DNA from 2 places in the Streptomyces sp. NPDC090119 genome. Region 1 is predicted to be linked to the other one. Evidence: predicted binding sites of a transcription regulator. Region 1 holds the regulator's gene; the other holds the start of a gene.
The links. The regulator HrcA, encoded in region 1, represses chaperone genes, less so after heat shock. The targets are predictions, from matches to a motif close to TTNGCACTCNGNNNNNCNGAGTGCNAA.
Positions count from the first base shown of each region.

Region 2: the regulator HrcA is predicted to act here: its motif matches at 10,154-10,180, upstream of groL (chaperonin GroEL).

Region 1 covers NZ_JBIVDK010000002.1:695,070-710,299, reverse strand. Annotated here, with positions in the region: gene ACIPPM_RS10645 (SpoIIE family protein phosphatase) at 1-1,046, shown strand, start outside; gene hemW (radical SAM family heme chaperone HemW) at 1,094-2,326, shown strand; gene ACIPPM_RS10635 (Uma2 family endonuclease) at 2,427-3,005, shown strand; gene ACIPPM_RS10630 (DUF3097 domain-containing protein) at 2,983-3,792, opposite strand; gene ACIPPM_RS10625 (MBL fold metallo-hydrolase) at 3,827-4,549, opposite strand; gene hrcA (heat-inducible transcriptional repressor HrcA) at 4,708-5,724, shown strand; gene dnaJ (molecular chaperone DnaJ) at 5,725-6,864, shown strand; gene ACIPPM_RS10610 (nitronate monooxygenase) at 6,952-8,052, shown strand; gene ACIPPM_RS10605 (16S rRNA (uracil(1498)-N(3))-methyltransferase) at 8,049-8,795, shown strand; gene ACIPPM_RS10600 (hypothetical protein) at 8,825-9,205, opposite strand; gene ACIPPM_RS10595 (hypothetical protein) at 9,293-9,841, shown strand; gene ACIPPM_RS10590 (S41 family peptidase) at 9,964-13,113, shown strand; gene ACIPPM_RS10585 (histidine triad nucleotide-binding protein) at 13,234-13,587, shown strand; gene ACIPPM_RS10580 (ribonuclease Z) at 13,593-14,498, shown strand; gene ACIPPM_RS10575 (adenosine deaminase) at 14,528-15,230, shown strand, end outside.
Region 2 covers NZ_JBIVDK010000006.1:146,375-161,604, forward strand. Annotated here, with positions in the region: gene nagA (N-acetylglucosamine-6-phosphate deacetylase) at 1-1,076, opposite strand, end outside; gene ACIPPM_RS25390 (ROK family protein) at 1,076-2,020, opposite strand; gene ACIPPM_RS25395 (extracellular solute-binding protein) at 2,160-3,410, shown strand; gene ACIPPM_RS25400 (DUF3263 domain-containing protein) at 3,448-3,672, shown strand; gene otsB (trehalose-phosphatase) at 3,718-4,590, shown strand; gene ACIPPM_RS25410 (hypothetical protein) at 4,638-5,114, shown strand; gene ACIPPM_RS25415 (trehalose-6-phosphate synthase) at 5,146-6,561, opposite strand; gene ACIPPM_RS25420 (glucosyl-3-phosphoglycerate synthase) at 6,636-7,580, opposite strand; SAM riboswitch class I at 7,714-7,870, shown strand; gene thrC (threonine synthase) at 7,888-9,162, shown strand; gene ACIPPM_RS25430 (MoaD/ThiS family protein) at 9,159-9,434, shown strand; gene ACIPPM_RS25435 (cold-shock protein) at 9,864-10,067, shown strand; gene groL (chaperonin GroEL) at 10,343-11,965, shown strand; gene ACIPPM_RS25445 (DUF1996 domain-containing protein) at 12,237-13,310, shown strand; gene ACIPPM_RS25450 (discoidin domain-containing protein) at 13,392-15,128, shown strand; gene ACIPPM_RS25455 (LacI family DNA-binding transcriptional regulator) at 15,180-15,230, shown strand, end outside.

The sequences.
Region 1 (15,230 bases):
AGCCACCGCGCCCCGGCCACGGCGTGCGCTCCGGACCCCAGCCCTACCCCTGGCCCGGCACCGCGCTCGGCCCCGAGGGCACCCACGGCACCGCCCTCGCCTACCGGCTGATCGCGGGCGGCCGCCCGCTGGGCACCCTCCTCATCGGCCGCTGCGGACTGCTCGGCTTCCCCGACGAGGTCACCGGCCTGGTCGAGGACCTCGGCCGCCGGGTCGCCCTCGCCATCGGCGCCGCCCGCCAGTACGCCCGGCAGGCCACCATCAGCGCCGTGCTCCAGCGCGGACTGCTGCCCGGCGCCGTCGCCGAGATCCCCGGCATGACCAGCGCCCTCGTCTACGAACCCCGCGACCAGGGCGGCCCCAGCGGCGACTTCTACGACCTGTTCCCGGCAGGCCGGGGCCGCTGGTGCTTCGCCGTCGGCGACGTCCAGGGCAAGGGCCCCGAGGCCGCCGTCGTCATCGGCCTCGCCCGCCCCTGGCTCCGGCTGCTCGCCCGCGAGGGGTACGGCGTCGCGGACGTCCTCGACCGCCTCAACCAGCTCCTCCTCGACGACGCCACCGAGGCCGCCGACGCCGCCGCCCGCGCCCTGATCGCCGCCGGAGGCGGCCCCTTCGCCCCCGGCGACGGCCCGCAGACCCGCTTCCTCTCCCTGCTCTACGGCGAGCTGACCCCCGTCGAAGGCGGCGTCCGCTGCACCCTCGCCTCCGCCGGACACCCGCTGCCCCTGGTGCTGGGCCCCGGCGGCGAGGTGCGCACCGTCGCCCGCCCGCAGACCCTGCTCGGCGTCGTCGAGGACGAGACCTACACCAGCGACACCATCGAGCTGCTCCCCGGCGACAGCCTGCTCTGCGTCACCGACGGCGTCACCGAGCGCCGCTCCGGCACCGACCAGTTCGACGACGGCGACGGCCTCGCCCGGGCCCTGTCCGGCTGCACGGGCCTGAGCGCCGAGCACATCGCGGACCGCATCCGCGACCTGGTGCACGGCTTCGGCGAGGACGAACCCGAGGACGATCTCGCCCTGCTGGTGCTCCAGGCACAGTGACAGGCGGGTGCGCGGGGTCCCGCGCGCGGTGCGGGACAATGGAGGACATGCCTTCCGCACTCCCCGACGGCGAGTCCGTCCCCGACGACGGCGCGCTGCCCGCCGCCGCGCTCGCCGGTGCCGCCGAGCGGCCCCTCGGGTTCTATCTGCACGTCCCCTACTGCGCCACCCGCTGCGGTTACTGCGACTTCAACACCTACACCGCCACCGAGCTGCGTGGCACGGGCGGCGTGCTCGCCTCGCGGGACAACTACGCGGACACCGTCGTCGAGGAGATCCGCCTCGCCCGCAAGGTGCTCGGCGACGACCCCCGCGAGGTCCGTACGGTCTTCGTCGGCGGCGGCACCCCCACCCTGCTGGCCGCCGGGGACCTGGTGCGGATGCTGGGCGCGATCCGGGACGAGTTCGGCCTCGCGCCCGACGCCGAGATCACCACCGAGGCCAACCCGGACTCCGTCGACCCCGCCTACCTGGCCACCCTCCGCGAAGGCGGCTTCAACCGGCTCTCCTTCGGCATGCAGAGCGCCAAGCCGCACGTCCTGCAGATCCTCGACCGCACCCACACCCCCGGCCGCCCCGAGGCATGCGTGGCCGAGGCCCGCGCCGCCGGGTTCGACCACGTCAACCTCGACCTGATCTACGGCACCCCCGGCGAGTCCGACGACGACTGGCGCGCCTCCCTGGAAGCGGCGCTCGGCGCGGGCCCCGACCACATCAGCGCCTACGCCTTGATCGTCGAGGAGGGCACCCAGCTCGCCCGCCGCATCCGGCGCGGCGAGGTCCCGATGACCGACGACGACACGCACGCCGACCGGTACCTCATCGCCGAGGAGATGCTCACCGCGGCTGGCATGCACTGGTACGAGGTCTCCAACTGGGCCACCACCGAGGCCGCCCGCTGCCTGCACAACGAGCTGTACTGGCGCGGCGCCGACTGGTGGGGCGCGGGCCCCGGCGCCCACAGCCACATCGGCGGCGTGCGCTGGTGGAACGTCAAGCACCCCGGTGCCTACGCGGCCGCCCTCGCCGCGGGCCGCACCCCCGGTGCGGGCCGCGAACTCCTCTCCGACGAGGACCGCCGGGTGGAGCGCATCCTCCTGGAACTCCGCCTCCGCGACGGCGTCCCGCTGTCCCTCTTGAAACCGGCCGGCCTGTCCGCCGCCGACCGCGCCCTGACCGACGGCCTCCTCCGCCCCGACCGCCACACCGAGGGCCACGCGGCCCTCACCCTGCGCGGAAGGCTGCTGGCGGACGCGGTGGTGCGGGACCTGGTGGACTGATCACTCGCCGGGGTGAATCGGTGCGCGATGCCGGTTCACTCCCTAATCTGGTCCGTAGGCTGCCGTCAAAAGCTCGCGGCGGATGTGGAGGGCCACGGAGATGACCGCTGTGGACGAACGTGGGATGACCAAGTATTTCGAGGAACTCGAACCCCCGGAGGGGGTCAAGGTCGAGCTCCTCCGGGGGGTAATCGTGATGATGGCCAGCCCTGACATCGTGCACAACAGGATCGTGACCGATGTGCAGGACCAGATCCCACGGCAGCGCTGGTCGCGTCTTCAGACACAGGACATCGACATCTTCGGTGAGGCCAGTGAACCTGTTCCCGACCTGGTGGTCCTTGCGCGCGACCTGCTGCCGGACAGCGGACGTCTGGTGCCATGCCGACTGATCAGCTTGGTGGTTGAGGTCGTTTCCAAGTCCAGCGTGCACCACGATTACGTGATCAAGCGCTCGATCTACGCGGCGGGGGAGATTCCCGCGTACCTCGTCATCGACCCGATCATGGGGCACTCCGTACTGCTCACAAAGCCCGCAGGCAAGGGGGATGACGCGGACTACCGGAGCCAAGAGATCATCAAATTCGGTGACCGACTACCGCTGGATGTACTCGGCATTGAACTGGACACGGACGAATTCGGGACCCTGCCTGGGGTCAGGCCCCACCGCTATCCGTGACGAAGTCGATCAGTTCCTCCACCCGCCCCAGCAGCTCCGGCTCCAGGTCCCGATAAGACGTCACCTTCGCCAGGATCGCCTGCCACACCGCACCGGTGTTTTCCGGCCAGCCCAGGGCCTTGCAGACGCCCTTCTTCCAGTCCTGGCCGTGGGGGACGCGGGGCCAGGCGGGGATGCCGACGGCCGACGGTTTCACGGCCTCCCAGATGTCGATGTACGGGTGCCCGACCACCAGGGCGTGCTCGCTGGTCACCGACCGGGCGATGCGCCACTCCTTGGTGCCGGGCACCAGATGGTCGACCAGGATGCCCAGGCGGGCGTCCGCGTCGGGGGCGAATTCGGCCACGATCGAGGGCAGATCGTCCACGCCCTCCAGGTACTCCACGACCACGCCCTCGATGCGCAGGTCATCGCCCCAGACCTTCTCCACCAGCTCGGCGTCGTGCCGACCCTCGACGTAGATCCGCCCGGCGCGGGCCACGCGGGCGCGGGCGCCCGGGACGGCGACGGAGCCGGAGGCGGTGCGGGCGGGCTTCGCCGGGGCGGCGGCCGGGCGGACCAGGGTGACCGGGCGGCCCTCCAGCAGGAAGCCGCGCGGCTCCAGCGGGAACACCCGGTGCTTGCCGAAGCGGTCCTCCAGCGTCACCGTCCCCGCCTCGCAGCGGATCACCGCCCCGCAGAACCCGGTACCGGGCTCCTCCACCACCAGCCCCGGCTCCGCCGCCACCTCGGGCACCGGCTGAGGCTTCTTCCAGGGGGCGGTCAGGTCGGGGGAGTAGTCGCGCATTCTGATGACCATAGGAGAAGCGGCCGCCCGGTACTCAGGACACGCCGAAACGTGCTGCCAGGGCGTCGCGTTGACGTCGTACGAAGGCAGCGTCGACCACCGCTCCGTGACCGGGCACGTACAGCGCGTCCTCGCCGCCCAGGGCCAGCAGCCGGTCCAGCGCGGCGGGCCAGCGGGACGGCACCGCGTCCGGGCCCGCCTGCGGTTCGCCGGACTCCTCGACCAGGTCGCCGCAGAAGACGACCTCGGGGGAGCCGGGCACCAGCACCGCGAGATCGTGGGCGGTGTGCGCGGGGCCGACGTTGGCCAGCAGCGCCTGGCGGCCGCCGCCGAGGTCGAGCGTCCACTCGCCGGACACCAGATGCGCGGGCGGCAGCAGGGCGCGTACGGCGGCCTCCGCCTCCCCGGCCGGGACCCCGTGGCCGACCGCGTCCCGCCGCAGCGGCTCCCGCTCGTGCGCGAGAACCACGTCCAGCCCGACCGCGCCGTAGACCTCCGCCCCGGCGAAGGCGGGGGCGCCCAGGACATGATCGAAGTGCGGGTGGGTCAGCGCGAGATGAGTCACATCGCGCCCGGCCAGCCTCCGCACGGCGGCCCGCAGCCCGGCCCCCTCCGCGAGGCCCGACCCCGCGTCCACCACCAGTGCCGTGCCCACGCCCAGCACCAGCCCCACCGTGCAGTCCCAGCCCGGCAGTCGGCACCGCCCCACCCCTTCGGCCAGCCGCTCCCACCCGAGGTCTTCCCAAGTCACGGTCATCCCCGCACGCTAGCTGGGGACAAGCCGGGCGGACCGCACCGACCTTGCCCGATGAGCACCCCACGGCCGTACACTGGCCGGGGAAGTCTGGCACTCGCGTACGCAGAGTGCCAGGCGGTACACCGCAGGGGCCGGGGGGCGACGTGATGGAGGTGCGCATGCTGAGCGAACGCAGGCTGCAGGTACTGCGCGCCATCGTGCAGGACTACGTCGGCACCGAGGAGCCCGTCGGCTCCAAGGCCCTCACCGAACGGCACAGCCTCGGCGTCTCCCCGGCCACCGTGCGCAACGACATGGCCGCGCTGGAGGAGGAGGGGTTCATCGCCCAGCCGCACACCAGCGCCGGGCGCATCCCCACCGACAAGGGCTACCGGCTCTTCGTCGACAAGCTCGCCGGTGTGAAGCCGATGACGGCGCCCGAGCGGCGTGCGATCCAGAACTTCCTGGAGGGCGCGGTCGACCTCGACGACGTCGTGGCCCGCACGGTCCGGCTGCTCGCGCAGCTCACCCGGCAGGTCGCCGTCGTGCAGTACCCCTCACTGACCCGGTCCACGGTCCGGCATGTGGAACTGCTCTCACTCGCCCCCGCCCGCGTGATGCTCGTGCTGATCACGGACACCGGCCGGGTCGAGCAGCGGATGGTCGACTGCCCCGCGCCGTTCGGCGAGGCACCGCTCGCGGACCTGCGGGCGCGGCTCAACAGCAAGGTGGCCGGACGCCGGTTCAGCGACGTACCGCGATTGGTCGAGGACCTCCCCGATGCCTTCGAGGCGGAGGATCGCGGTACGGTCTCCACAGTGCTCTCCACTCTGCTGGAGACACTCGTCGAGGAGAACGAGGAACGGCTGATGATCGGCGGCACCGCCAATCTCACCCGTTTCGGACATGACTTCCCCCTGGTGATCCGGCCCGTGCTGGAGGCCCTCGAGGAGCAGGTCGTGCTCCTCAAGCTCCTCGGCGAGGCCAAAGATCCGGGCGTGACCGTGCGTATCGGGCACGAGAACGCCCACGAGGGACTCAACTCCACGTCCGTCGTGTCGGTCGGCTACGGTTCGGGCGGCGAGGCGGTTGCCAAGCTCGGCGTGGTCGGACCGACCCGCATGGACTACCCGGGAACGATGGGAGCGGTACGCGCAGTGGCACGGTACGTCGGACAGATCCTGGCGGAGTCGTAAGTGGCCACGGATTACTACGCCGTTCTCGGCGTGCGCCGCGACGCGTCGCAGGATGAGATCAAGAAGGCGTTCCGCAGGCTCGCGCGCGAGCTGCATCCGGACGTCAATCCCGATCCGAAGACCCAGGAGCGGTTCAAGGAGATCAACGCCGCCTACGAGGTGTTGTCGGACCCGCAGAAGAAGCAGGTCTACGACCTCGGCGGCGACCCCCTCTCGCAGGCCGGCGGCGCCGGTGGCGCGGGCGGTTTCGGGGCCGGTGGCTTCGGCAACTTCTCCGACATCATGGACGCGTTCTTCGGTACGGCGTCGCAGCGCGGCCCGCGCTCGCGCACCCGGCGCGGCCAGGACGCGATGATCCGGATCGAGGTCGAGCTGGACGAGGCGGCCTTCGGCACGACCAAGGACATCCAGGTCGACACGGCGGTCGTCTGCAACACCTGCAGCGGCGAGGGCGCGGCCCCCGGCACCACCGCGCAGACCTGTGACATGTGCCGCGGCCGTGGCGAGGTCTCCCAGGTCACCCGGTCCTTCCTGGGCCAGGTCATGACCTCCCGCCCCTGCCCCCAGTGCCAGGGCTTCGGCACCGTGGTCCCGACCCCGTGCCCCGAGTGCGCGGGCGACGGCCGGGTCCGCTCCCGGCGCACCCTGACCGTGAAGATCCCCGCCGGTGTCGACAACGGCACCCGTATCCAGCTCGCGGGCGAGGGCGAGGTCGGCCCCGGCGGCGGCCCCGCCGGTGACCTGTACGTCGAGATCCACGAGCTGCCGCACTCCACCTTCCAGCGGCGCGGCGACGACCTGCACTGCACGGTCACCATCCCGATGACGGCCGCGGCCCTCGGCACCAAGGTGCCGCTGGAGACGCTGGACGGCATGGAGGAGGTCGACATCCGGCCCGGCACCCAGTCCGGCCAGTCGATCCCGCTGCACGACCGGGGCGTCACGCATCTGCGCGGCGGCGGCCGGGGCGACCTCATCGTGCACGTCGAGGTCACCACCCCGACCAAGCTCGACGCCGAGCAGGAGCGGGTGCTGCGGGAGCTGTCCAAGCTGCGCGGCGAGGAGCGGCCCACGGGTCAGTTCCAGCCCGGCCAGCAGGGGCTGTTCTCCCGGCTGAAGGACGCGTTCAACGGACGCTGATGTCGGGGGGCGTTCGCGCCCCCCGACCCCGGTCGGCCCCGTCCGGCCCGATTCGGACTTGTCAGGCGGACATGACACCATGCGGGCATGTCCTCCGCACTGGCCGATCTCGTCGTGCACCCGATCGTGCAGGCCCCCATGGCGGGCGGTGTCGCCGTGCCGGAACTGGCCGCCGCCGTCTCCGAGGCCGGAGGGCTCGGTTTCCTCGCCGCCGGATACAAGACCGCCGACGGCATGTACCGCGAGATCAAGCGGCTGCGCGGGCTGACCAGCCGCCCCTTCGGCGTCAACCTCTTCCTGCCCCAGCCCGCCCACGCCGAGTCCGGCGCGGTCGAGCTGTACGCACAGCAACTGGCCGGTGAGGCCGCCTGGTACGAGACCGGGACCGGCGACCCCGACGGCGGCCGCGACGACGGCTACGACGCCAAGCTCGCCGTCCTGCTGGACGATCCCGTCGCCGCCGTCTCCTTCCACTTCGGTGTGCCCGACCCGGAGGCGCTGGCCGCGCTGCGCCGCGCCGGGACCGTCACCCTGGTCACCGCCACCACCGTCGAAGAGGCCCGCGCGGTCGAGCGGGCCGGGGCGGACGCGGTGATCGCGCAGGGCATCGAGGCGGGCGGCCACCAGGGCACCCACCGCGACCTCGCGGAGAACGACGGCACCGGACTCGGCCTGCTGTCCCTGGTCACCCAGGTCGCGCAGGCCGTCGAGATCCCGGTCGTCGCCGCCGGAGGCATCATGCGGGGCGCGCAGATCGCCGCCGCCCTCGCCGCCGGGGCCACCGCCGCCCAGCTCGGCACCGCGTTCCTCGCCACCCCCGAGTCCGGCGCCCCCGAGGCCCACAAGCGGGCGCTGACCGACCCGGTGTTCCCGCGCACCGAGCTGACCCGCGCCTTCTCCGGACGCCCGGCGCGCGCCCTGACCAACCGCTTCCTGCGTGAGCACGGGCCGTACGCGCCCGCCGCCTACCCCGACGTGCACCACCTGACCGCGCCGCTGCGCAAGGCCGCCACCGCCGCCGGGGACGCCCAGGGCATGTCGCTCTGGGCGGGCCAGGGCCACCGGCTTGCCCGGCCGCTGCCCGCGGCCGAACTCGTCCGCACCCTCGCCGCCGAACTCAACCTCGTACGGGGCGAGTCGGGGCGCCAGTACCGACCCATCAGAGCCCAGGGAGGGGACGCGCGATGACCGCGCCCGTCTTCGTCGTCGAGCACTTCCGCGCGGACGGCACCCGGTACGTACTCGACGGCCCCGAGGGACGGCACGCCGTCTCCGTGAAGCGGCTCGAACCCGGCGAGGAGGTCGTCCTCACCGACGGCGCCGGGCGCTACGCGCAGTGCCGGGTCACCGGCACCGAGGGCAAGGACCGGCTGATCGTCGAGCTGCCCGAGGTGCGCGAGGAGCCGGAGCCGCGGCCCCGCATCACCGTCGTGCAGGCACTGCCCAAGGGTGACCGGGGTGAAGTCGCCGTGGAGACCATGACCGAGACCGGGGTCGACCGGATCGTGCCCTGGCAGGCGTCGCGCTGCATCACCCAGTGGAAGGGCGAGCGGGGGCTGAAGGCGCTCGGCAAGTGGCGCTCCACCGCCCGCGAGGCGGGCAAGCAGTCCCGGCGGGTCCGCTTCCCCGAGGTCGCGGACACGGCAACGACCAAGCAGGTGGCGGCACTTCTCGCGCGGGCCGACTTCGCCGCCGTGCTGCACTCCGACTTCGACCACGAGTCGGTCCCGCTGGCCACCGCCGAACTGCCCGCCGAGGGCGAGATCGTGCTCGTCGTCGGTCCCGAAGGGGGCGTCTCGCGCGACGAGTTGGCGCTCTTCGAGGAAGCCGGTGCCCGCGCCTGCGTGCTCGGCCCCTCGGTCCTGCGCACCTCCACCGCGGGCACCGCCGCGACCGCCCTCCTGCTGGGCCGCACCGGCCGCTGGTCCTGAACTGAACCCGCTCGGCACCCAGCTCGTCTTCACCGCCCGGAGCGTCGAGCCGGTGCTGCCGCTGCCCGGCTGACGGCGACGGCCGGCAGCAGCTCCCACCCGTCCACCTCGCCGACCGTGTCCCCGCGCCGACGGATCTCGTCCACGAACGCCCGGACGACGGCGGGTTCGTGCAGGTTCACCCAGTTCCCGTGCTCGTCGCTCACCAGCCCGGTGTGGAAGTGGAATCCGGTGCCCGCGACACGGCCGGGCCCCTCGTCGAAGACGACGCGTACGGCGGCGCCGTCCCGGTGCAGGGTCAGCACCTCCCGGTGCCGGTCGCCCGTGAGGCGCCGGTGCCGGACCGACCACCGGTACGCGGTGCCGTCCGGCAGGGTCAGGTGCCTGAGTCTGCGTTCGTCGCTGCGCACAGGGGCAGCGTACTGAGGGCCGCACGTTCGGGTGACTGGCTGTATGCGGCCTTCCGCCGTGCGGGAGTCGGTGGGACGCTGGGCCGTATGGGGGCATCGATGTGGATACGCCGCGGTCCGCGTCCCGTGCGGCTGCTGGCCGTGACCGGGCTCGCGGTGCTGGTCGCCGCCGGGGTGACGGGATGTCAGCCCGGCGAGCTGGGGGCGGCCTCGGTCGCGTACACCACCGACTCGACGGCGACCGACGCACTGAAGAAGCGTGATGTGGACGTGAGTTGGCTGACCTGTACCGGCAGGCAGGTCGGCGGGTCGTCGGCCGGCGGGTCGCCGAGCGAGTCCACCGTGGTCACCGTGGACTGCCAGGGGAAGACCAAGGACGGGCGGGACATCACCGTCACCGGCAAGGTGACCCGCGCGGTGAGCGGGGCCTGCGTGCGCGGCAATCTCACCGCCGAGGTCGGCGGACGGCAGGTCTTCCGGGTCAGCGGGCTCGGCAACTGCGATGTGGGCCCCTCCTACACCCCGCCCGCGACCTACCGGCCGCCCGGACAGCCCCGGCCCACGGTGACCGTCACCGTCACCCGCACCCTGTGGTGCGAGAACGACCCCTCCTGCAGGCCCGTCGAGGGCAAGTAGCGCAGGAGTGATCAATTCCGGGTCCACGGAGGGACGTTCGCGCGTAGGGTGATCGCGTGACTCAGGGTGCTGCCACGGAAGACGCCGCCTCGTATCTCCGCTTCCCGCATGTGCGGGGCGACTTGATCACCTTCACCGCGGAGGACGACGTCTGGGTCGCCCCGCTGGACGGCGGCCGGGCCTGGCGGGTCAGCGCCGACAACGTCCCGGTGAACCACCCCCGCATCTCCCCGGACGGCACCACCCTCGCCTGGACCTCCACCCGCGACGGCGCCCCCGAGGTGCACACCGCCCCCGTCGACGGCGGACCCTCCCGGCGCCTGACCCACTGGGGCAGCCGCCGCACCCAGGTCCGCGGCTGGACCCCCGACGGCGAGGTCCTGGCGATCAGCGCGGCCGGACGGCACAGCACCCGCCACAGCTGGGCCCGCGCCGTCCCGCTCGACGGCGGCCCGGCGGCCACCCTCCCGTACGGCCCCGTGGGCGCCGTCGCCCACGGCCCGCACACCGTGCTGCTGTCGGCCTCGATGAACCGGGACGCCTCCGCCTGGAAGCGGTACCGGGGCGGCACCGCGGGCAAGCTCTGGATCGACCGGGACGGCGAAGGCGAGTTCGTCCGGCTGCACGAGGAGCTGGACGGCAACATCGAGTACCCGTCCTGGGTCGGCGACCGCCTCGCGTTCCTCTCCGACCACGAGGGCACCGGCGCCCTGTACTCCTCCCTCGCCGACGGCTCCGACCTGCGCCGCCACACCCCGCTCGGCGGGTTCTACGCCCGGCACGCCGCGAGTGACGGCGTCCGCGTCGTCTACGTCGCCGCCGGACAGCTCTGGGTCCTGGACGACCTCGACGGCGCCGAACCCCGCCGCCCCGGCATCCGGCTCGGCGGCGCCCGTACCGACCTGCAGCCCTTCGTCGTGGACGCCGCCCGCTGGCTGGACTCCGCCACCCCCGACCACACCGGGCGCGGCAGCGCGGTCGCCGTGCGCGGCACCGTGCACTGGGTCACCCACCGTGCCGGACCGGCCCGCGCCCTCGCCGCGGAGCCCGGCGTGCGCGCCCGGCTGCCGCGCGCCTTCCGCGCGGGCGGCGAGGAATGGGTGGTGTGGGTGACCGACGCCGAGGGTGACGACGCGCTGGAGTTCGCGCCCGCCACCGGCCTCGCCCCCGGCACCGTCCCGCGCCGCCTCGCCGCCGGACGGCTCGGCCGCGTGCTCGAACTCGCCATGTCCCCGGACGGCACCCGCGCCGCCGTCGCCTCCCACGACGGCAGGCTGCTGCTCGTCGAGCGGGAGACCGGCGAGATCCGCGAGGTCGACCGCAGCGGCGACGGCGACCCGCATGGCCTGGCCTTCTCACCCGACTCCGGCTGGCTCGCCTGGACCCACCCCGGCCCCGGCCCGCTCTCCCAGATCCGGCTCGCGGCCACCACCGACCTCACCGTCACCGAGGCCACCCCGCTGCGCTTCGCCGACTACGAGCCGGTCTTCACCCTCGACGGCCGACACCTGGCGTTCCTCTCCAACCGGGCCTTCGACCCCGTCTTCGACCAGCACGTCTTCGATCTCGCCTTCGTGGAGGGCGTCCGCCCGCACCTCATCACCCTCGCCGCGACCACACCCTCCCCGTTCGGCCCCCAGCGCCACGGCCGCCCCTTCGGCACCCCCGACCGGGACGAGACCCCCGGTGCCGAGGGCGCACCCGCCACCCGCGTCGACCTCGACGGGCTGGCCGACCGCATCGTGCCCTTCCCCGTCGAGGCCGCCCGGTACGGCAACCTGCGCGCGGCCAAGGACGGCATGCTCTGGCTGCGCCACCCGGTGCGCGGCGTTCTCGGCGTCTCCCGCGCCACCCCCGACGCCCCCGATCCCAAGACCGAGCTGGAGCGCTACGACCTCGCCCAGCACCGGCTGGAGCAACTGGGCTCCGACGCCGACCACTTCGAGGTCAGCGGCGACGGCCGCCGTGTACTGCTGTGGAGCGACGGCAGGCTCCGCGTCGTACCCGCCGACCGCCGTGCCCCGGACGACGAGGACGGCGACTCCCGTATCAAGGTCGACCTCGGCCGGGTCCGCCACACCGTCGACCCGGTCGCCGAATGGCACCAGATGTACGACGAGACCGGCCGGATCATGCGGGACAACTTCTGGCGCCCCGACATGGGCGGCGTCGACTGGGACGGCGTCCTGGACCGCTACCGTCCCGTCCTCGGCCGTCTCGCCACCCACGACGACCTCGTGGACCTCCTCTGGGAGGTGCACGGCGAACTCGGCACCTCCCACGCCTACGTCGTCCCGCCCGGCGGCTGGAGCGGCGGCGCCCCGCAAGGGCTGCTGGGCGCCGACATCGCCCGCCACGACGAAGGCAGTTGGCGCATCGACCGGGTGCTGCCCTCGGAGACCTCCGACCCGGAGGCCCGCTCGCCGCTCGCCGCGCCCGGTGTCGCCGTCCGTCCCGGTGACACGCTCCTCGCCATCGGCGGTCGCCCCGTCGACCCGGTCAGCGGGCCCGGCCCGCTGCTGCTCGGCACCGCCGGGAAGCCCGTCGAGCTGACCGTCGCCCCGGCGGGCGGCGGCGAACCCCGGCACGCGGTCGTCGTGCCCCTCGCCGACGAGGAGCCGCTGCGCTACCACGCCTGGGTCGAGGGCCGCCGCGCCCACGTCCACGAACGCTCCGGCGGCCGCCTCGGCTACCTCCACGTCCCCGACATGCAGGCCCCCGGCTGGGCGCAGATCCACCGCGACCTGCGCGTGGAGGTCGCCCGCGAGGGCCTGGTCGTGGACGTCCGCGAGAACCGCGGCGGCTTCACCTCCCAGCTCGTGGTGGAGAAGCTCGCCCGCCGCATCGTCGGCTGGGACCTCCCCCGGGGCATGAGCCCGGTGAGCTACCCCCAGGACGCCCCCCGAGGTCCCGTGGTGGCCGTCGCCGACGAGTTCTCCGGCTCCGACGGCGACATCGTCAACGCCGCCATCCGCGCCCTCGGCATCGGCCCGGTGGTCGGCACCCGCACCTGGGGCGGCGTGATCGGCATCGACAGCCGCTACAGCCTGGTCGACGGCACCGTCATCACCCAGCCCAAGTACGCCTTCTGGATGGAGGGCGCGGGCTGGGACGTGGAGAACCACGGCGTCGACCCGGACGTGGAGATCCCGATGCGCCCCCAGGACTGGGCAGCGGGTACGGACCCCCAGCTGGACAAGGCGATAGACCTGGCGTTGGAAGCACTGGAGAGGGAGCCGGCAAAAACCCCGCCCACTCTGCCAACCTCTTAGGGGCGCGGGGCTGTGTCGATCAGCGGCTCCGCCGCCGGGCGCGAGCAACCACAACGGCCCCGCACCCGAACGACTAGGATGCCGAAGGCAAAGATCATCGGCGAAAGCGAGCGCAGCTAAATGGCCGGCGAACCTCAAGAAGACTGCCTCTTCTGCAACATCATCGCGGGCAAGATCCCCGCAGACGTGGTGAGAGAAACAGACACCACCCTCGCCTTCCGGGACATCAACCCCCAGGCCCCCACCCACATCCTGGTGATCCCCAAGGCCCACTACAAGAACGCCGCGGAACTGGCCGCAGAAGCCCCGCAGCTCGCGGCGGACGTACTCGCGGAGACCCGCGGAGTCGCCGAAGGCGAACAGCTGGAGAGCTACCGCACCGTCTTCAACACCGGCAGCGGCGCCGGGCAGACCGTCTGGCACGCCCACGCGCACGTCCTCGGCGGCCGCGGCCTGAACTGGCCCCCCGGATAACCCACATGTCGGCACGTGAACTGGTGGTCCTCGGCACCGCGAGCCAGGTCCCGACCCGGCACCGCAACCACAACGGCTACCTGCTGCGCTGGGACGGCGAGGGCATCCTCTTCGACCCCGGCGAGGGCACCCAGCGGCAGATGCTGCGGGCCGGGGTCGCCGCGCACGACCTGAACCGGATCTGCGTCACGCACTTCCACGGCGACCACAGTCTTGGCCTGGCCGGGGTGATCCAGCGGATCAACCTGGACCGGGTGCCGCACGAGATCACCGCGCACTACCCGCGCTCCGGGCAGCGCTTCTTCGACCGGCTGCGCTACTCCACCGCCTACCGGGAGACCGTCGACCTGGTCGAGGCACCCGTCGACACGGACGGCCCCCTCGCCACCACCCCCTCCTACACACTGGAGGCGCACCGGCTGTCCCACCCGGTGGAGTCCTACGGGTACCGGCTGATCGAGCCCGACCGGCTGCGCATGCTGCCCGACCGGCTCGCCGCGCACGGTATCTCCGGCCCCGACGTGGGCCGTATCCAGCGGGAGGGCTCGCTCGGCGGGGTCGCGTTGGAGGAGGTCAGCGAGACGCGGCGCGGGCAGCGGTTCGCGTTCGTCATGGACACCCGGCTCTGCCCCGGCGTGCGGACCCTCGCCGACGGCTGCGACCTGCTCGTCATCGAGTCCACCTTCCTGGACGAGGACGTGACGCTCGCCGAGGACCACGGCCACCTGACGGCCGGGCAGGCCGCGACCGTGGCCCGCGACGCCGGGGTACGGCACCTCGTCCTCACCCACTTCAGCCAGCGCTACTCCGACCCGGCCGAGTTCGAGCGGCAGGCCCGCGCGGCCGGGTTCGAGGGCGAGCTGACCGTGGCCCGCGACCTGGACCGCGTGCCGCTGCCCAAGCGCGGCTGAGCGCGCGGAGGCGGGCGTACGATACTTCGATGCCCCTCCCCAAAGCTGAACTGCACCTGCACATCGAAGGCACGCTGGAGCCGGAGCTTGCGTTCCGACTGGCCGAGCGCAATGGCGTCGAGCTTCCCTACGCCGACACCGAGGCCCTGCGCGAGGCGTACCGGTTCGAGGACCTCCAGTCCTTCCTGAACCTGTACTACGAGCTGATGGCAGTCCTGCGCACCGAGCGGGACTTCGAGGAGCTGGCCGACGCCTACCTGGCCCGCGCCGCCGAGCAGGGGGTGCGGCACGCGGAGATCTTCTTCGACCCGCAGGCCCACCTCGCGCGCGGGGTGGAGATGGGGACCGTGATCGAGGGGCTGTGGCGGGCGCTGGGCCGCAGCGAGCAGACCCACGGCGTCTCCACCAAGCTGATCATGTGCTTCCTGCGGGACGAGTCCGCCGAGTCGGCGCTCGCGACGCTGGACGCGGCGAAGCCGTACCTGGACCGGATCACCGCGGTCGGCCTGGACTCCGCCGAGGTGGGCAACCCGCCGGAGAAGTTCCGCGAGGTCTACGACGCCGCCGCCGCGCTCGGCCTGCGGCGCGTGGCCCACGCCGGTGAGGAGGGGCCGCCGGAGTACGTCGTCCAGGCCCTGGACCTGCTCGGGGTGGAGCGGGTCGACCACGGGCTGCGGTCCATGGAGGACCCGGCGCTGGTCGAGCGGCTGGTCCGGGACCGCGTCCCGCTGA
Region 2 (15,230 bases), on a different contig from region 1:
TTGCCGGGCTCCAGCGAGCCGACCCGGTCGGCGAGCCCCAGCAGCCGGGCCGGGTTGGCCGACAGCGCCTTGACCACGTCCGCGACCGGGAGCCGGTCCACGGTGACCGCCCGCCGGAAGGCGCGGTCCAGGGTGAGCGTGGAGCCCGCGATGGAGCCGCCCTCCACCAGCCGCGCCACCCCGCCCCGCACCTCGACCTCCAGCGGGCCGAGCAGATAGCGGCCGTCGCCGGAGCCCGCCGCGTCCATCGCGTCGGTGATGAACGCGACCCGGTCGGCACCCGCGTGGTGGAACGCCAACTGCAGTGCGGCCGGGTGCAGATGGGTACCGTCGTCGATCAGCTCGACGGTGACCCGCCCGTCCTCCAGCAGCGCGGTGATGGGGCCGGGGTCGCGGTGGCCGATCGGGGGCATCGCGTTGAAGAGGTGGGTGGCGACGGTGGCGCCCGCGTCGATGGCGGCGACCGTCTGCTCGTAGCTCGCGTCGGTGTGCCCGACCGCCGCGATCACGCCCTGCTCGGCGAGGAGGCGTACGGAGTCGATGCCGCCCGGCAGTTCGGTGGCGAGGGTGACCATCTTCGCGTGGCCGCGCGCGGCGTCGACCAGCTTGCGGACCTCGGCCGGGTCCGGGTCGCGCAGCAGCGCCTCGGAGTGCGCGCCCTTGCGGCACGGGGAGATGAACGGGCCCTCGAAGTGCACGCCCGCGATGTCGCCCTGCTCGGCCAGCTCGGCCAGCAGCCCGGCCTGGCGGGCCAGCACAGCGAGGTCGTCGGTGACGGTGGAGGCGACCAGCGTGGTGGTGCCGTGCTCCCGGTGGGTGCGGACGGCGGTGAGCGCGTCCTCGGCGCTGCCGGAGAAGGCCGCTCCGCCGCCGCCGTGGTTGTGCAGGTCCACGAAGCCGGGGACCACCCAGTGGCCGGTCACGTCGAGCACGTCGGCGCCCTCGGGCGCGCGCTCCGCGATCCGGCGGCCGTCGACGACGACCCGCCCGCCGGGCACCTCGCCGGTGGGGAGCACCACGGTGCCGCCGGTGAGCACCAGCGGGCGGCCGCCGACCGGTGCGCTGTTGTCGGCCATCAGGTGCGTACCTCCGTGGTCTGGGGGGTGGTGCGAAGCAGGTCCTGCGCGAGGAGCGCGGCACCCAGGACGCCCGCGCCCTCACCGAGCGCGGCCGGGACGAGGGTGGGCGCGCTCTGGAAGGTGATCCGGTGCTCGATGGCCGCGCGCAGCGGCCGGAACAGCACGTCACCGGCCTCGGCGAGCCCACCGCCGACGATCAGTGTGCCGGGGTCGAGCAGGGTGAGCGCGGTGACGAGGCCGTCCGCGAGCGCGTCGACCGCCCCGGTCCAGACCCGGTTCGCCTCGGGGTCCCCGGCGGCGACGGCCCGCGCGCAGTCGGCGGCGTCCGCGTCGGCGCGGCCGCTCGCGCTCGCCCAGGCGGTGCCGACGGCGGCGGCGGAGGCGTACCGCTCCAGGCAGCCGGTCTGCCCGCACGGACAGGGCTCGCCGCCGGGGCGTACGACGATGTGGCCGATCTCCCCGGCGAAGCCGTTCGCGCCCGCCTCGACCCGGCCGGCCAGGCCGATCGCCCCGGCGATCCCGGTGCCCAGCGCGATGAACAGGAAGCGGTCGGTGCCCCGGCCCGCCCCGGCGCGGCCTTCGGCCAGGCCGCCGGTGCGCACGTCGTGGCCGAGGGCGACCGGCATGCCGAGCCGCTCGGCGAGCAGGGCGCGCAACGGTACGTCGCGCCAGCCCAGGTTGGCTGAGTAGAGGGCGGTGCCGTGCGCCTCGTCGACGGTGCCGGGGACGGCGACCCCGGCCGCGAGCGCGGGGGCGCCGAGCTGGTCGGCGCCGTGCGCGCGCAGCTCGGCGGCGAAGGCGAGGAGGTTCTCGACGACCGCCGCGGGCCCGCTCTCGCGTCCCGTCGCGCGGCGGGCGCGGTGCAGCACCGCGCCGTCGGCACCGACGAGCGCGGCCTTCATCGAGGTACCGCCCACGTCCAGGGCGATGACATGTCTCACGGGCCCAGTGTGACCCGCCGACCCACGAGAGGTCTAGTCCACTCACGTGGTGTAGACCTTATGCGTTCGAATATCGAATGGTCTGACCAAGGGGATAGGGGTTCTGAGGGTGCGTCGGCGTACGGCAGGAACGATCGCGGTGGTGTCCGCACTGGGCACGACGGCGATGCTCGGCGGCTGCGGGAGCACGGGCTCCTCGGACACGACCCTCAAGCTGGTCGCCGCCGACTACGGCGACTCCGCCGCCAACAGCTCCAAGAAGTACTGGGCCGCGCTGGCCGCCGCCTACGAGGCGAAGCACCCCGAGGTGAAGGTCCAGGTCAGCGTCTACTCCTGGAACGACGTCGACGCCAAGGTCAAGGAGATGGTCGACTCCGGGAACGCCCCCGACATGGCCCAGGTCGGCGCGTACGCCGATTACGCGGCCTCGGGGAAGCTGTACCCGATGTCCGACACCCTCTCCATCGGCACGCAGGCCGACTTCGTGCCGCAGCTCGCCGAGGCGGGCGACTGGAACCACACCCCGTACGCGATGCCCTTCGCGGCCTCCACGCGCGTCCTCTTCTACAACAAGACGCTCTTCGAGCAGGCCGGCATCACCCCGCCCACCACCTGGGACGAGCTGGCCGCCGACGCGAAGGCGCTCAAGGCCGAGGGCGTGAAGTACCCCTTCGCGCTGCCGCTCGGCCCCGAGGAGGCGCAGGCCGAGACCATGCAGTGGCTGCTCAGCGGCGGCAGCGGCTACACCGACGACATCGGCACCTACACGATCGACTCCGCGCTGAACGGCGAGACGTTCAGCTGGCTCAAGGACGACCTCGTGGGCAAGGGCCTCACCGGTCCCGTCGCCCCCGGCCGCCTCAACCGCGCCACCGCCTTCGCCGCGTTCGCGGACGGCCAGGTCGGCATGCTCAACGGCCACCCCACGCTGATCCGGCAGGCCGAGGCGAAGGGCGTGAAGTTCGGCATGGTCCCGATGCCGGGCCGCACCGGCCGGGCCAGGGCCGCGATGGGCGTCACCGACTGGATGCTGGCCTTCAAGCAGAACGGCCACGCCGCCCAGATCGGCAGCTTCCTCGACTTCGTGTACGACCAGAAGAACGTCCTGGACTTCTCCCACCAGTACGGCCTGCTGCCCGTCACCACCTCCGCCTCCGAGGCGATGAGCCAGTCGAACGCGAAGGCCGACGTCCCGCTGCACGCCTTCCTGGAGCAGATGCCGACCGCCGAGCAGTACCCGGTGAACAAGACCTCCTGGGCCGCCGTCAGCGCGGCCGTGAAGAAGGACATCGGACAGGCCGTCTCCCCCTCGGGCAGCCCCGCGGGCGTGCTCACCCGCCTCCAGGCCGCCGCCACGACGGCCGACAGCTCGGCGCAGTCCGGCGGCTGAGCCGCCACTGTCCGAGGGCGGGGTTACGGTGGCCGACATGGAACTCGGCAGCCGTGAGAAGGCGATCCTCGCGCTGGAGCGCCGGGGCTTTCCCGGCCCCGGCGCGAAGGAGCGCGCCATCCGCGAGCAGCTCGGCCTCGCCCCGGTCCGCTACTACCAGCTGCTCAACGCCCTCCTGGACGACGAGCGCGCCCTCGCCCACGACCCGGTCACGGTCAACCGCCTGCGCCGGGTGCGTGAGGCGAGAAGGTCGGAGCGGTAGTTCCGCGGAGGCGTGAGCCGGGGTCCGCGCGGATAGTGTCGCTCTATGGGCAACCCTTCCCCTTCCCCCGACGACACCGCCGAGGACGGCGCGCTGCCGGTCCCGGTGACCCGGGCGGGCCGCGACGGTCTGCGGGCGCTGCTGGACCGGCCGCGCACCGCCGTGATCGGCCTGGACTTCGACGGCACGCTGGCCCCCATCGTCGCCGACCCCGACCAGGCCCGCGCCCACCCCGGCGCCGTGCCCGCGCTCGCCGCGCTCGCGCCGAAGGTGGCCTCCGTCGCCGTCGTCACCGGCCGCCCCGCCGGGGTCGCGGTCCGCAACGGCGGCTTCGCCGGAGTCCCCGGCCTGGAGCACCTCGTCGTCCTCGGCCACTACGGCGCCGAGCGCTGGGACGCCGTGACCGGCACCGTCACCGCGCCCGCCCCGCACCCCGGCATCGCCGCGGTCCGCGCCGAACTCCCCGGCGTCCTCGACCGGGCCGGTGCCTGGCCCGGCACCTGGATCGAGGAGAAGGGCCGCGCGGTCGCCGTCCACACCCGCCGCGCCGAGAACCCGGACGCCGCCTTCGACACCCTCCGCGCCCCCCTCACCGACCTCGCCACCCGCCACGGCCTCATCGTCGAACCCGGCCGCCTCGTCCTCGAACTCCGGCCCCCCGGCGTGGACAAGGGCGTCGCCCTCCTCGACCACCTCCGCACCACCGGCGCCGAGTCCGTCCTCTACGCGGGCGACGACCTCGGCGACCTCCCCGCCTTCGCGGCCCTGGAAAAACTCCGCTCCAACGGCTTCCCGGCCCTGTTGGTCTGCAGCGGCAGCACGGAGGTCACGGAACTGGCGGAACGCGCGGACCTGGTGGTGGACGGCCCCGGGGGAGTGGTGGCGCTGCTGGAGGGCTTGGCGGCCCACGCCGGATAGGACAGCGGCCCCACCCTCATGTCCGCCCCGGCCGACAGCATGGCAGCATGCGCGGCATGGAGATCATCCCCGGCCGTGGTGTCGACCTCGTCGAGATCGGTGACCACCGCGCGCACGTCGAGGAGCGTCTCGGACCGCCGTACCACGGACCCGGCGGCGAGCGCGCGGTCTACGACACCACGCCGATGCTGGTGATCACCTACGCGGCGGACAGCACGGACAGCACGGACAGCACGGTCGAGCTCGTCGAGATGAAGTACAGCGGCGAGGGAGGGGATGCCGAGGCCCGGCTGGACGGAATCCAGCTGACCCACCGTTTCCTCGACGACGTCGTGGCCGATCTCCATGCTCGGGGGTACACCAGCACCCCCTCCGACATCGGTCATGACTTCCACGCCGGTTTCAGCGTGTGGTCCATGCACTCGCTGTGGGCACTCGACCTCGACCCAGCGGCCGACGAGGACGATGAGCGCGCCGTCGCGGAGGGTGTCTCGGTGGCGCCGTACGCCTACTTCTGCGGCTGAGGAGGACCGAACCCCGACAGCCGCAGACCGGTCAGCCGCGCAGCGCGGTCAGCTGGTCCAGGAACCACTTGGTGGGGGGCAGGGCGGTCGCCGCCGAGGCCAGGTGCTTGGAGCGTTCGGCGCGGGCGGGGTCCGGGAGGGTCAGGGCCTCGTGGAGGGCTTCCGCGGTGCCGACGACGTCGTACGGGTTGACCGTGATCGCGTGCTCGGCCAGCTCCTCGTAGGCGCCCGCCTCGCGGGAGAGGACCAGGGCGACGCCCTCGTCGGAGACGACCGGGACCTCCTTGGCGACCAGGTTCATGCCGTCGCGGATGGGGTTCACCAGGGCCACGTCGGCGAGGCGGTACGCGGCCAGGGAGCGGGCGAAGTCGTCGTCGAGGTGGAGCAGGACCGGGGTCCAACCGGGCGTCCCGTACTCGGAGTTGATCTCCTCCGCGACCCGGCGTACCTCGTCCATGTAGGAGCGGTACAGGGCGAGGTCCTGGCGGGACGGGTAGGCGAAGGCCACGTGGACCACGCGCTCGCGCCACTCGGGGTGGTCCTCCAGGAGGCGGCGGTACGCCAGCAGGCCGCGCACGATGTTCTTGGACAGCTCGGTGCGGTCCACCCGGACGATCGACCGGCGCCCCTCGCCGATCTGCTCGCGCAGCGCCGCCATCCGCTCGTCCACGTCCGCCCGGTGCGCCCGCTCCCGCAGGAACTCCGCGTCCGCGCCCAGACCGTGCACCCCGATCTCCGTACCCGACGGGATGCCGGGGCCCAGCACCGCGTGGCAGCAGTCGGTGAACGCGTCCGCCCAGCGCCGGGTCAGGAACGCCGCCCGGTCCGCGCCCAGGATGCCGGTGAGCAGCTCGGCCGCGATGTCGTCCGGGAGCAGGCGGAAGTAGTCCGGCGGCGCCCAGGGGGTGTGCGAGAAGTGGCCGATGCGCAGGTCGGGGCGGAGCTTGCGCAGCATCCGGGGGGCCAGCGCCAGGTGGTAGTCCTGGATCAGCACCGCCGCGCCCTGCCCCGCCTCCTCGGCCAGCGCCTGGGCGAACGCCTGGTTGTAGGCGCGGTACGCGTCCCACTGCCGACGGAACTCCGCGTCGAACACCGGCTCCAGCGGGGTCTGGTACATCATGTGGTGCACGAACCACAGCGCCGAGTTGGCGATCCCGTTGTACGCGTCGGCGTAGACGTCCGCGTCGATGTCCAGCATCCGCACCCGCTGCCCGCCGGTGTCCTCGGCGGGGAGCAGCCCGCCGCCCGCGCGCCGCACCGCCTCCCGGTCGCCGTCCCCGAGCGCGGCGCACACCCACACCGCGTCGGTGTCCGGACCGATCGCCGACAGCCCCGAGACGAGACCGCCGCCACCCCGCCGGGAGCCCAGCTCCCCGTCCGGACCCACCGTGTACGAAACCGGGCCGCGATTGGACGCGACCAGCACCTCAGCACCCTGCGTAGCCATGGCCTCAACCTAGCCCGGCCCACAAACGCTCAAACGTACGCGCGACCGGCGAGCCGGACCGTATACGGCCCCGCTCACGCCACCTTCCGCGCCGCGTACTCCGCGATCTCCGCCATCGGCGGCCGCTCCTCGGTGTCCACCGAGTGGGTACGCGGCTCGAAACCGTCCACCCCCCGCTCGAACTGGGTCAGCGCGGGCCGCACCAGGTGCCCGCGCGCGAGCCGGAGCTGCGCGGTGCGGTAGATCGCGGCCGCCATCCGGCCGAGCGCCTGCCCGTCCTGGTGCCGGTGCTTGCGCACCCCGACGTCCACCTGGGCCAGCGCGTCCAGCCCGACCAGATGCAGCGAGTCGACCAGCATGCCCAGCTCGACCCCGTACCCCACCGGGAACGGCAGCCGCTCCAGCAGCGAGCGCCGGGCCGCGTACTCCCCGCCCAGCGGCTGCACGAACCCGGCCAGCTGCGGCCAGTGCATGTTCAGCAGCGGGCGCGCCATCAGCTCGGTCACTCGGCCGCCCTGCCCGGCGGCGCCGCCCAGCGGACGGTCGTACATCGCCTTGACCAGGTCGATCCCCGGATCGGTGAGCAGCGGGCCGACGATGCCGAGGACGAAGTCGGAGGAGAACTCGCGCAGGTCGGCGTCGACGAAGGCCACGATGTCCCCGCTGGTCGCCAGCAGGGAGCGCCACAGCACCTCGCCCTTGCCGGGCACGGCGGGCAGCCGGGGCAGGATGTCGTCCCGGTGCACGACCCGCGCGCCCGCGGCGGCCGCCACCTCGGCGGTGCGGTCGGTGGACCCGGAGTCCACCACGACTATCTCGTCCACCAGCGGCGCCTGCGCCATCAGGTCGTGCCGGATCACGGAGACGATCTCGCCGACCGTCGCCTCCTCGTTCAGCGCGGGCAGCACCACGGAGACCCGCTGCCCGGACCGCTGCTTGGCGGCCAGCACGCGGTGCGGCGGGCGGTCGGCCACGGACCAGGAGCGGGTGGCCAGCCAGCGCTCGGTTTCTTCCAGCATGGTCTGCGGCTCCTCACGTGATCCATCTCGCGGTTCGGACGACACCTTCAACTCTCCTGGCCTTCGGTTACAGTCTTGGACAACGCCGATGACCATCGCATGTCGAGGTCGGCGGGCGTTCACAACCGAATACCGCTCATCCAGAGGGGCAGAGGGAAACGGCCCGATGAAGCCCCGGCAACCCTCCAGCCGGTCTCGTGCGCGCGACACACCGCGACACCGCGAGGCTCCCGGCTAGGGAAGGTGCCAAATCCGTCTCACGGCGAGATGCGTCGTGGGAAAGATGAGGAGAAAGGGCCTCGCCTCCATGGCTGTGCAGACTGTCGCCACCCCCACCGTAGATCTCGGCCCCGCCGCCGCCCTGAGCTGCCGGGAGTGCGGACACCGCGTCCCGCTCGGGCCCGTCTTCGCCTGTGAGGAGTGTTTCGGGCCGCTGGAGATCGCCTACGACTTCTCCGCGTACGACACCGAGAAGCTCCGCGCCCGCATCGAGTCCGGCCCCGCGAACATCTGGCGCTACGCCCCGCTGCTGCCCGTCCCCGCCGACGTGGCCGACAAGCCCAACCTCAACCCCGGCTGGACCCCGCTGGTCAAGGCCGACCGCCTGGCGGCCGAACTCGGCGTCACGGGCGGGCTGTTCGTCAAGGACGACTCCGGCAACCCGACGCACTCCTTCAAGGACCGCGTCGTCGCCCAGGCGCTGGAGGCCGCCCGCGCCTTCGGCTTCACCACCCTGTCCTGCTCCTCCACCGGCAACCTGGCCGGCGCGGTCGGCGCCGCCGCCGCCCGCGCGGGGCTGCGGTCCTGCGTGTTCATCCCGCACGACCTGGAGCAGGGCAAGGTCGTCATGGCCGCCGTCTACGGCGGTGAGCTGGTCGGCATCGAGGGCAACTACGACGACGTGAACCGCTTCTGCTCCGAGCTGATCGGCGACCCGGCGGGCGAGGGCTGGGGCTTCGTCAACGTCAACCTGCGGCCGTACTACGCCGAGGGCTCCAAGACCCTCGCCTACGAGATCTGCGAGCAGCTCGGCTGGCGGCTGCCCGACCAGCTGGTGGTGCCGATCGCCTCCGGCTCCCAGCTCACCAAGATCGACAAGGGGCTGAAGGAGCTGATCGCGCTCGGCCTGGTCGAGGACAAGCCGTACAAGATCTTCGGCGCCCAGGCGGAGGGCTGCTCCCCGGTGTCGGCCGCGTACAAGGCGGGCCACGACGTGGTGCGGCCGCAGAAGCCGGACACCATCGCCAAGTCCCTCGCCATCGGCAACCCGGCCGACGGGCCGTACGTGCTGGACATCGCCCGCCGCACCGGTGGCGCGGTGGAGGACGTGACGGACCCGCAGATCGTGGACGCCATCAAGCTGCTGGCCCGCACCGAGGGCATCTTCGCCGAGACGGCGGGCGGGGTGACGGTCGGTGTCACCCGCAAGCTGATCGAGTCCGGCGCGCTGGACCCCTCGCTCACCACCGTCGTCCTCAACACCGGCGACGGCCTGAAGACCCTGGACGCGGTCGCCGGTACCGGCCTGTCCGCGACCATCCGCCCGAACCTGGACTCCTTCCGAGAGGCTGGCCTCGCATGAGCGTGACCGTTCGCATCCCGACCATCCTGCGCACCTACACCGGCGGCCAGGCCGAGGTCGCCGCCGAGGGCGGCACGCTCGCCGAGGTCATCGAGGACCTGGAGAAGACGCACACGGGCATCGCAGCCCGCGTCCTGGACGACCAGGGCAAGCTGCGCCGGTTCGTGAATGTCTACGTCAATGACGACGACGTGCGTTTCGAGGGCGGACTTCAGACCGTGACCCCCGACGGCGCGGGTGTCTCCATCATTCCGGCGGTCGCCGGAGGCTGAAATTACCTTCGGTAACCACGGTTACCGTCAGTTCAGCGAATGGCCTTCTCCGTAAGAGAAACGGAGGGGGCCATTCTGTGTGATTGAGCGCGGTAGGGTTGGGGAACGCGCTCCCGCTCAGCTGGGCCGGGGGCCCTTGATTCATGCCGCTGACCCGACAAGAAGTAGCCAAAATGCACGGGTAATGTGCGGCATTTGTTGTTTTTACGGGGCCCGACTTGCCCTGAATTCGACCGAAGTTGCGGCAGATTCCGGACTGTGTCCGTCCGGAATTCTCGTCCGATTGACCTGTTGCAGACGGCAGTTGGACAGATACATTCAGCCGCGGTCGACGCGTTCCGGCGCACGCCCCCGACCAATGGGGTGCGAGGTCTGACCCGGGTCCGCGAGGTGCGGGTCCGCGCAAGGGCCAGTAATAGGGGAGTTGGCATGGCTCAGGGCACCGTCAAGTGGTTCAACGCGGAGAAGGGGTACGGCTTCATCGCGGTCGACGGTGGTGCGGACGTCTTCGTCCACTACAGCGCCATTCAGATGGACGGCTACCGCGCCCTGGAAGAGGGCCAGCGGGTGGAGTTCGAGATCTCGCAGGGCCAGAAGGGTCCGCAGGCCGACATGGTTCGCGTCACCGCCTGAACGTCTCCAGCAGAGCGCAGGGCCCGCACCGGCACAGGGTGCGGGCCCTTCGTCCTGTTAAGTCCCGTCCTGATCCCCCGAAGGCGCTTGCACTCGCCCTGGGTGAGTGCTAATCATTGCGTTAGCACTCTGAAGGTGAGAGTGACAACGAAGGACCGGGTCGGTGAGGCCCGCGGACCGGGTGGGGCAAGGAACCACAAGGTCGGCGAGCCGTCCGTCGCGGGCGCGGGCGCGGTCCGAAGGAATCACCCCCAGTCCTGGAGGGACCACTTCACATGGCCAAGATCATCGCGTTCGACGAGGAGGCGCGGCGCGGCCTCGAGCGCGGCATGAACCAGCTCGCGGACGCCGTCAAGGTGACGCTCGGCCCCAAGGGCCGCAACGTCGTCCTCGAGAAGAAGTGGGGCGCCCCCACGATCACCAACGATGGTGTCTCCATCGCCAAGGAGATCGAGCTCGAGGACCCGTACGAGAAGATCGGCGCCGAGCTGGTCAAGGAAGTCGCCAAGAAGACGGACGACGTCGCCGGTGACGGTACGACCACCGCGACCGTGCTGGCCCAGGCCCTGGTCAAGGAGGGCCTGCGCAACGTAGCCGCCGGCGCCAACCCGATGGCCCTCAAGCGCGGTATCGAGAAGGCCGTCGAGGCCGTCTCCACCGCTCTGCTGGAGCAGGCCAAGGACGTGGAGACGAAGGAGCAGATCGCCTCCACCGCCTCCATCTCCGCCGCCGACACCCAGATCGGCGAGCTCATCGCCGAGGCGATGGACAAGGTCGGCAAGGAAGGTGTCATCACCGTCGAGGAGAGCAACACCTTCGGTCTGGAGCTCGAGCTCACCGAGGGCATGCGCTTCGACAAGGGCTACATCTCCGCCTACTTCGCGACCGACATGGAGCGCATGGAGTCGGTGCTCGAGGACCCCTACATCCTCATCGCCAACTCCAAGATCTCCTCGGTCAAGGACCTGCTCCCGCTGCTGGAGAAGGTCATGCAGTCGGGCAAGCCCCTGCTGATCATCGCCGAGGACGTCGAGGGCGAGGCCCTCTCCACCCTGGTGGTCAACAAGATCCGCGGCACCTTCAAGTCCGTCGCCGTCAAGGCCCCGGGCTTCGGCGACCGCCGCAAGGCCATGCTCGGCGACATCGCCATCCTCACCGGTGGCGAGGTCATCTCCGAGGAGGTCGGTCTCAAGCTGGAGAACGCCTCCCTGGACCTGCTGGGCCGCGCCCGCAAGGTCGTCGTCACCAAGGACGAGACCACGATCGTGGACGGCGCCGGTTCCTCGGAGCAGGTGCAGGGCCGCGTGAACCAGATCCGCGCCGAGATCGAGAACTCCGACTCGGACTACGACCGCGAGAAGCTCCAGGAGCGCCTGGCGAAGCTCGCGGGCGGCGTGGCGGTCATCAAGGCCGGTGCCGCCACCGAGGTGGAGCTCAAGGAGCGCAAGCACCGCATCGAGGACGCCGTGCGCAACGCCAAGGCGGCCGTCGAGGAGGGCATCGTCGCCGGTGGTGGCGTGGCTCTGCTGCAGGCCGGCCAGGTCTTCGACAAGCTGGAGCTGTCGGGCGACGAGGCCACCGGTGCCAACGCGGTCAAGCTCGCGCTGGAGGCCCCGCTGAAGCAGATCGCCGTCAACGGTGGTCTCGAGGGCGGCGTCGTCGTGGAGAAGGTCCGCAACCTGCCCGTCGGCAACGGCCTGAACGCCGCGACCGGCGAGTACGTCGACATGATCGCCGAGGGCATCATCGACCCGGCGAAGGTCACGCGCTCCGCGCTGCAGAACGCGGCCTCCATCGCCGCGCTGTTCCTCACCACCGAGGCCGTCATCGCCGACAAGCCGGAGAAGGCCGCCGCGGCCGCTCCGGGCGGCATGCCGGGCGGTGACATGGACTTCTGATCCTCCTGGATCACCTGTCCTTCGCGAAGGGCGGCACTTCCCTCACGGGAGGTGCCGCCCTTCGGCGTTTCTCGCGGCGCACCGGTTTCCGCCGCCTCCCTTGACACCCCCGCCGGGCCGCCACAACACTCCACGACGGGAGAGCGCTCTCCCGGATTCCACGGCACATGTGATGGACCGTCACGCGGACGGTCGCGGACGGCGTCGCCCCCTCTCGCCGGTCCCGGCCGCCCGACCCCCACCGTCCCCATCGACGTGGCAGGAGGTCTCCATGGCACGGAGATCGAAGACCGTCTCAGGATTACTGGTGTCCAGCGCCCTGCTCCTCACCTCCCTCGGCCTGACCGGCGTGGCGATGAGCGCCGACCCGGTGGCGGGAGCCGCGACCGTCCACGCGGGCCATGCGATGCCCGTCTCCACGCAGTCCTCGCCGGAGGACCCGGACGGCGACGGCTACATCCCGGCGAACCCGCAGGTGACCGGGGTCGTCCCCTCCAAGGCCGAGCCGCCGCACCGGTACTTCCACGAGTTCCAGGCGAACTGTTCGGTGACCCACACCCGCCCGGACGACCCGATCGTCTACCCCGGCCAGCCGGGCAAGTCCCACGACCACACCTTCATGGGCAACACCACGACCAGCGCGGCCAGCACCACCGCCTCGCTCGACGCGGGCGGCACCACCTGCAAGGCGCCCGGTGACAAGTCGGCCTACTGGATGCCGACCCTGCTCAAGGGCAGTACCCCGGTGCTGCCGGTCGGCCCGCAGGTCATCTACTACAAGGCGGGCGTCACCGACTACACCAGCGTGCGCCCCTTCCCGAAGGGCCTGCGTTTCGTCGTCGGCAGCCCGATGCAGTCGGCGGCGGAGTTCCGCGCCCACCGCGGCTTCGTCGAGGGCTGGGAGTGCGGTGACAGCTACTTCAACACCGACTTCCCCGCCCAGTGCCCGAACCGCGCCGATGTCCAGCTCAACATCCGCTTCCAGGCGCCCAGTTGCTGGGACGGCAAGTACCTGGACACCCCGAACCACCAGGCCCACATGGCGTACCCGGTGGTCAATCCCGGCACCAACAACAACATCTGCCCGGACGACCACCCCGTCGCCCTGCCGATGATCGAGTTCAAGATGGCGTTCCCGGTCAACGGGGACATGAGCCAGGTGAAGCTGTCGAGCGGGGCGGGCTACTCGTTCCACTACGACTTCTTCAACGCGTGGGACGCGCCGACCCTGAAGGCGCTCGTGGACCACTGCGTCGTCGGCGCCCTCCAATGCGACGCGCGGGGCTACGACCAGACGCACCCCGAAGCGGGCGCCGCCCTGGACGCCAACTACCGGCTGCCCTGACGCACCTCTCCTGTCGGCCGGAGTCCCCCCGGCCGACAGGACCCCGGCTCCTCCCCCCACCCGCACACCGGACGGACACTCATGACCGCATCCCGTGTCACGGCACCCCTCACCGCGGGCCTGCTCGCCGCCGGAGCCCTCGTCGCCCTGCCCGCCCCGCCCGCCCAGGCCGCGGGCAGCGTCGTCCGGGTCACCGGCGCGCAGGGCGACTGGCAGCTGACCGTCGACGGCAGCCCGTACCAGATCAAGGGCCTCACCTGGGGGCCGTCCACCGCAGACGCGCCCCGCTATATGCCCGACCTGAAGTCGATGGGCGTCAACACCGTCCGCACCTGGGGCACCGACGCCTCCAGCAAGCCGCTGTTCGACGCGGCCGCCGCCCAGGGCATCAAGGTGATCGCCGGGTTCTGGCTGCAGCCGGGCGGCGGCCCCGGCAGCGGCGGCTGCGTGAACTACCTGACCGACACCGCGTACAAGAACCAGGTGCTCACCGAGTTCCCGCAGTGGGCCGCCACCTACAAGGACAACCCCGGCGTGCTGATGTGGAACGTCGGCAACGAGTCCGTACTGGGCTTGCAGAACTGCTACAGCGGCGCCGAGCTGGAGCGGCAGCGCGACGCGTACACCGCGCTCGTCAACGACATCACGAAGAAGATCCACGCCGTCGACCCCGACCACCCGGTCACCTCCACCGACGCGTGGACCGGCGCCTGGCCCTACTACAAGAGGAACGCGCCCGACCTCGACCTCTACGCCGTCAACGCCTACAACGCGATCTGCGACGTCAAGGCGGCCTGGCAGCAAGGGGGTTACACCAAGCCGTACATCGTCACCGAGACCGGTCCGGCGGGTGAGTGGGAGGTGCCGGACGATGCGAACGGCGTCCCCGCCGAGCCCACCGACCGGGCCAAGGCCGACGGGTACACGCGGGCGTGGAACTGCGTCACCGGGCACCGGGGTGTCGCGCTCGGCGCCACGATGTTCCACTACGGCACCGAGTACGACTTCGGCGGCATCTGGTTCAACCTGCTGCCCGCCGGGGAGAAACGGCTGTCTTACTACGCGGTGAAGCGGGCGTACGGCGCCGACACCTCGCGGGACAACACCCCGCCGGTCATCTCCGACCTGAGCATCGAGGGCGACGCCGCCAAGGTCCCGGCAGGCGGTGACCTCACCCTCGCGGTCAGGGCCACCGATCCCGACGGGGACCCGATCGCGTACGAGGTGCAGGACAACAGCAACTACATCGACCAGAGCAAGCAGCTCGTCACGCTCCCCGCGACCGATCTCGGCGGCGGCAGGCTGCGCGTCACGGCGCCGGACCGGCCGGGCGTCTGGAAGATCTACGTGAAGGCCAAGGACGGCAAGGGCAACGTGGGCGTCGAGACCCGGTCCTTCCGGGTGGTGCCGCCCGTCCCGGCGGGCACGAACCTCGCCCGGGGCAAGCCCGCGACCGCCTCCTCGGCCCAGACGGGCGGCGGTGACTGCCCCTGCACGGCCGCCAACGCGGTGGACGGCAACCTCACCACCCGCTGGGCCAGCGACTGGAGCGACCCTCAGTGGCTCCGCGTCGACCTCGGCGCCCGTACCTCGTTCCGCCACGTGCAGCTGGTCTGGGAGACCTCCTACGCGCGGGCCTACACCGTGCAGACCTCGGACGACGGGCAGAACTGGACCACCGTCCGCGGTGTGGGGGACGGCAACGGCGGCGTGGACGACCTCGACGTCTCCGGGACCGGCCGCTATGTGCGGGTCAACGGGACGGCGCGGGGCACCGGTTGGGGTTACTCGCTCTACGAGTTCGGTGTGTACGGCTGAGCTCGGAGAGCGCTCTATCCCGGCGCGCGGGAGGGCCGCTAGGGTGCCGAGATGAGCAGAGAGGCCCCCACGCTGGAAGACGTCGCGCAGGAGGCGGGAGTC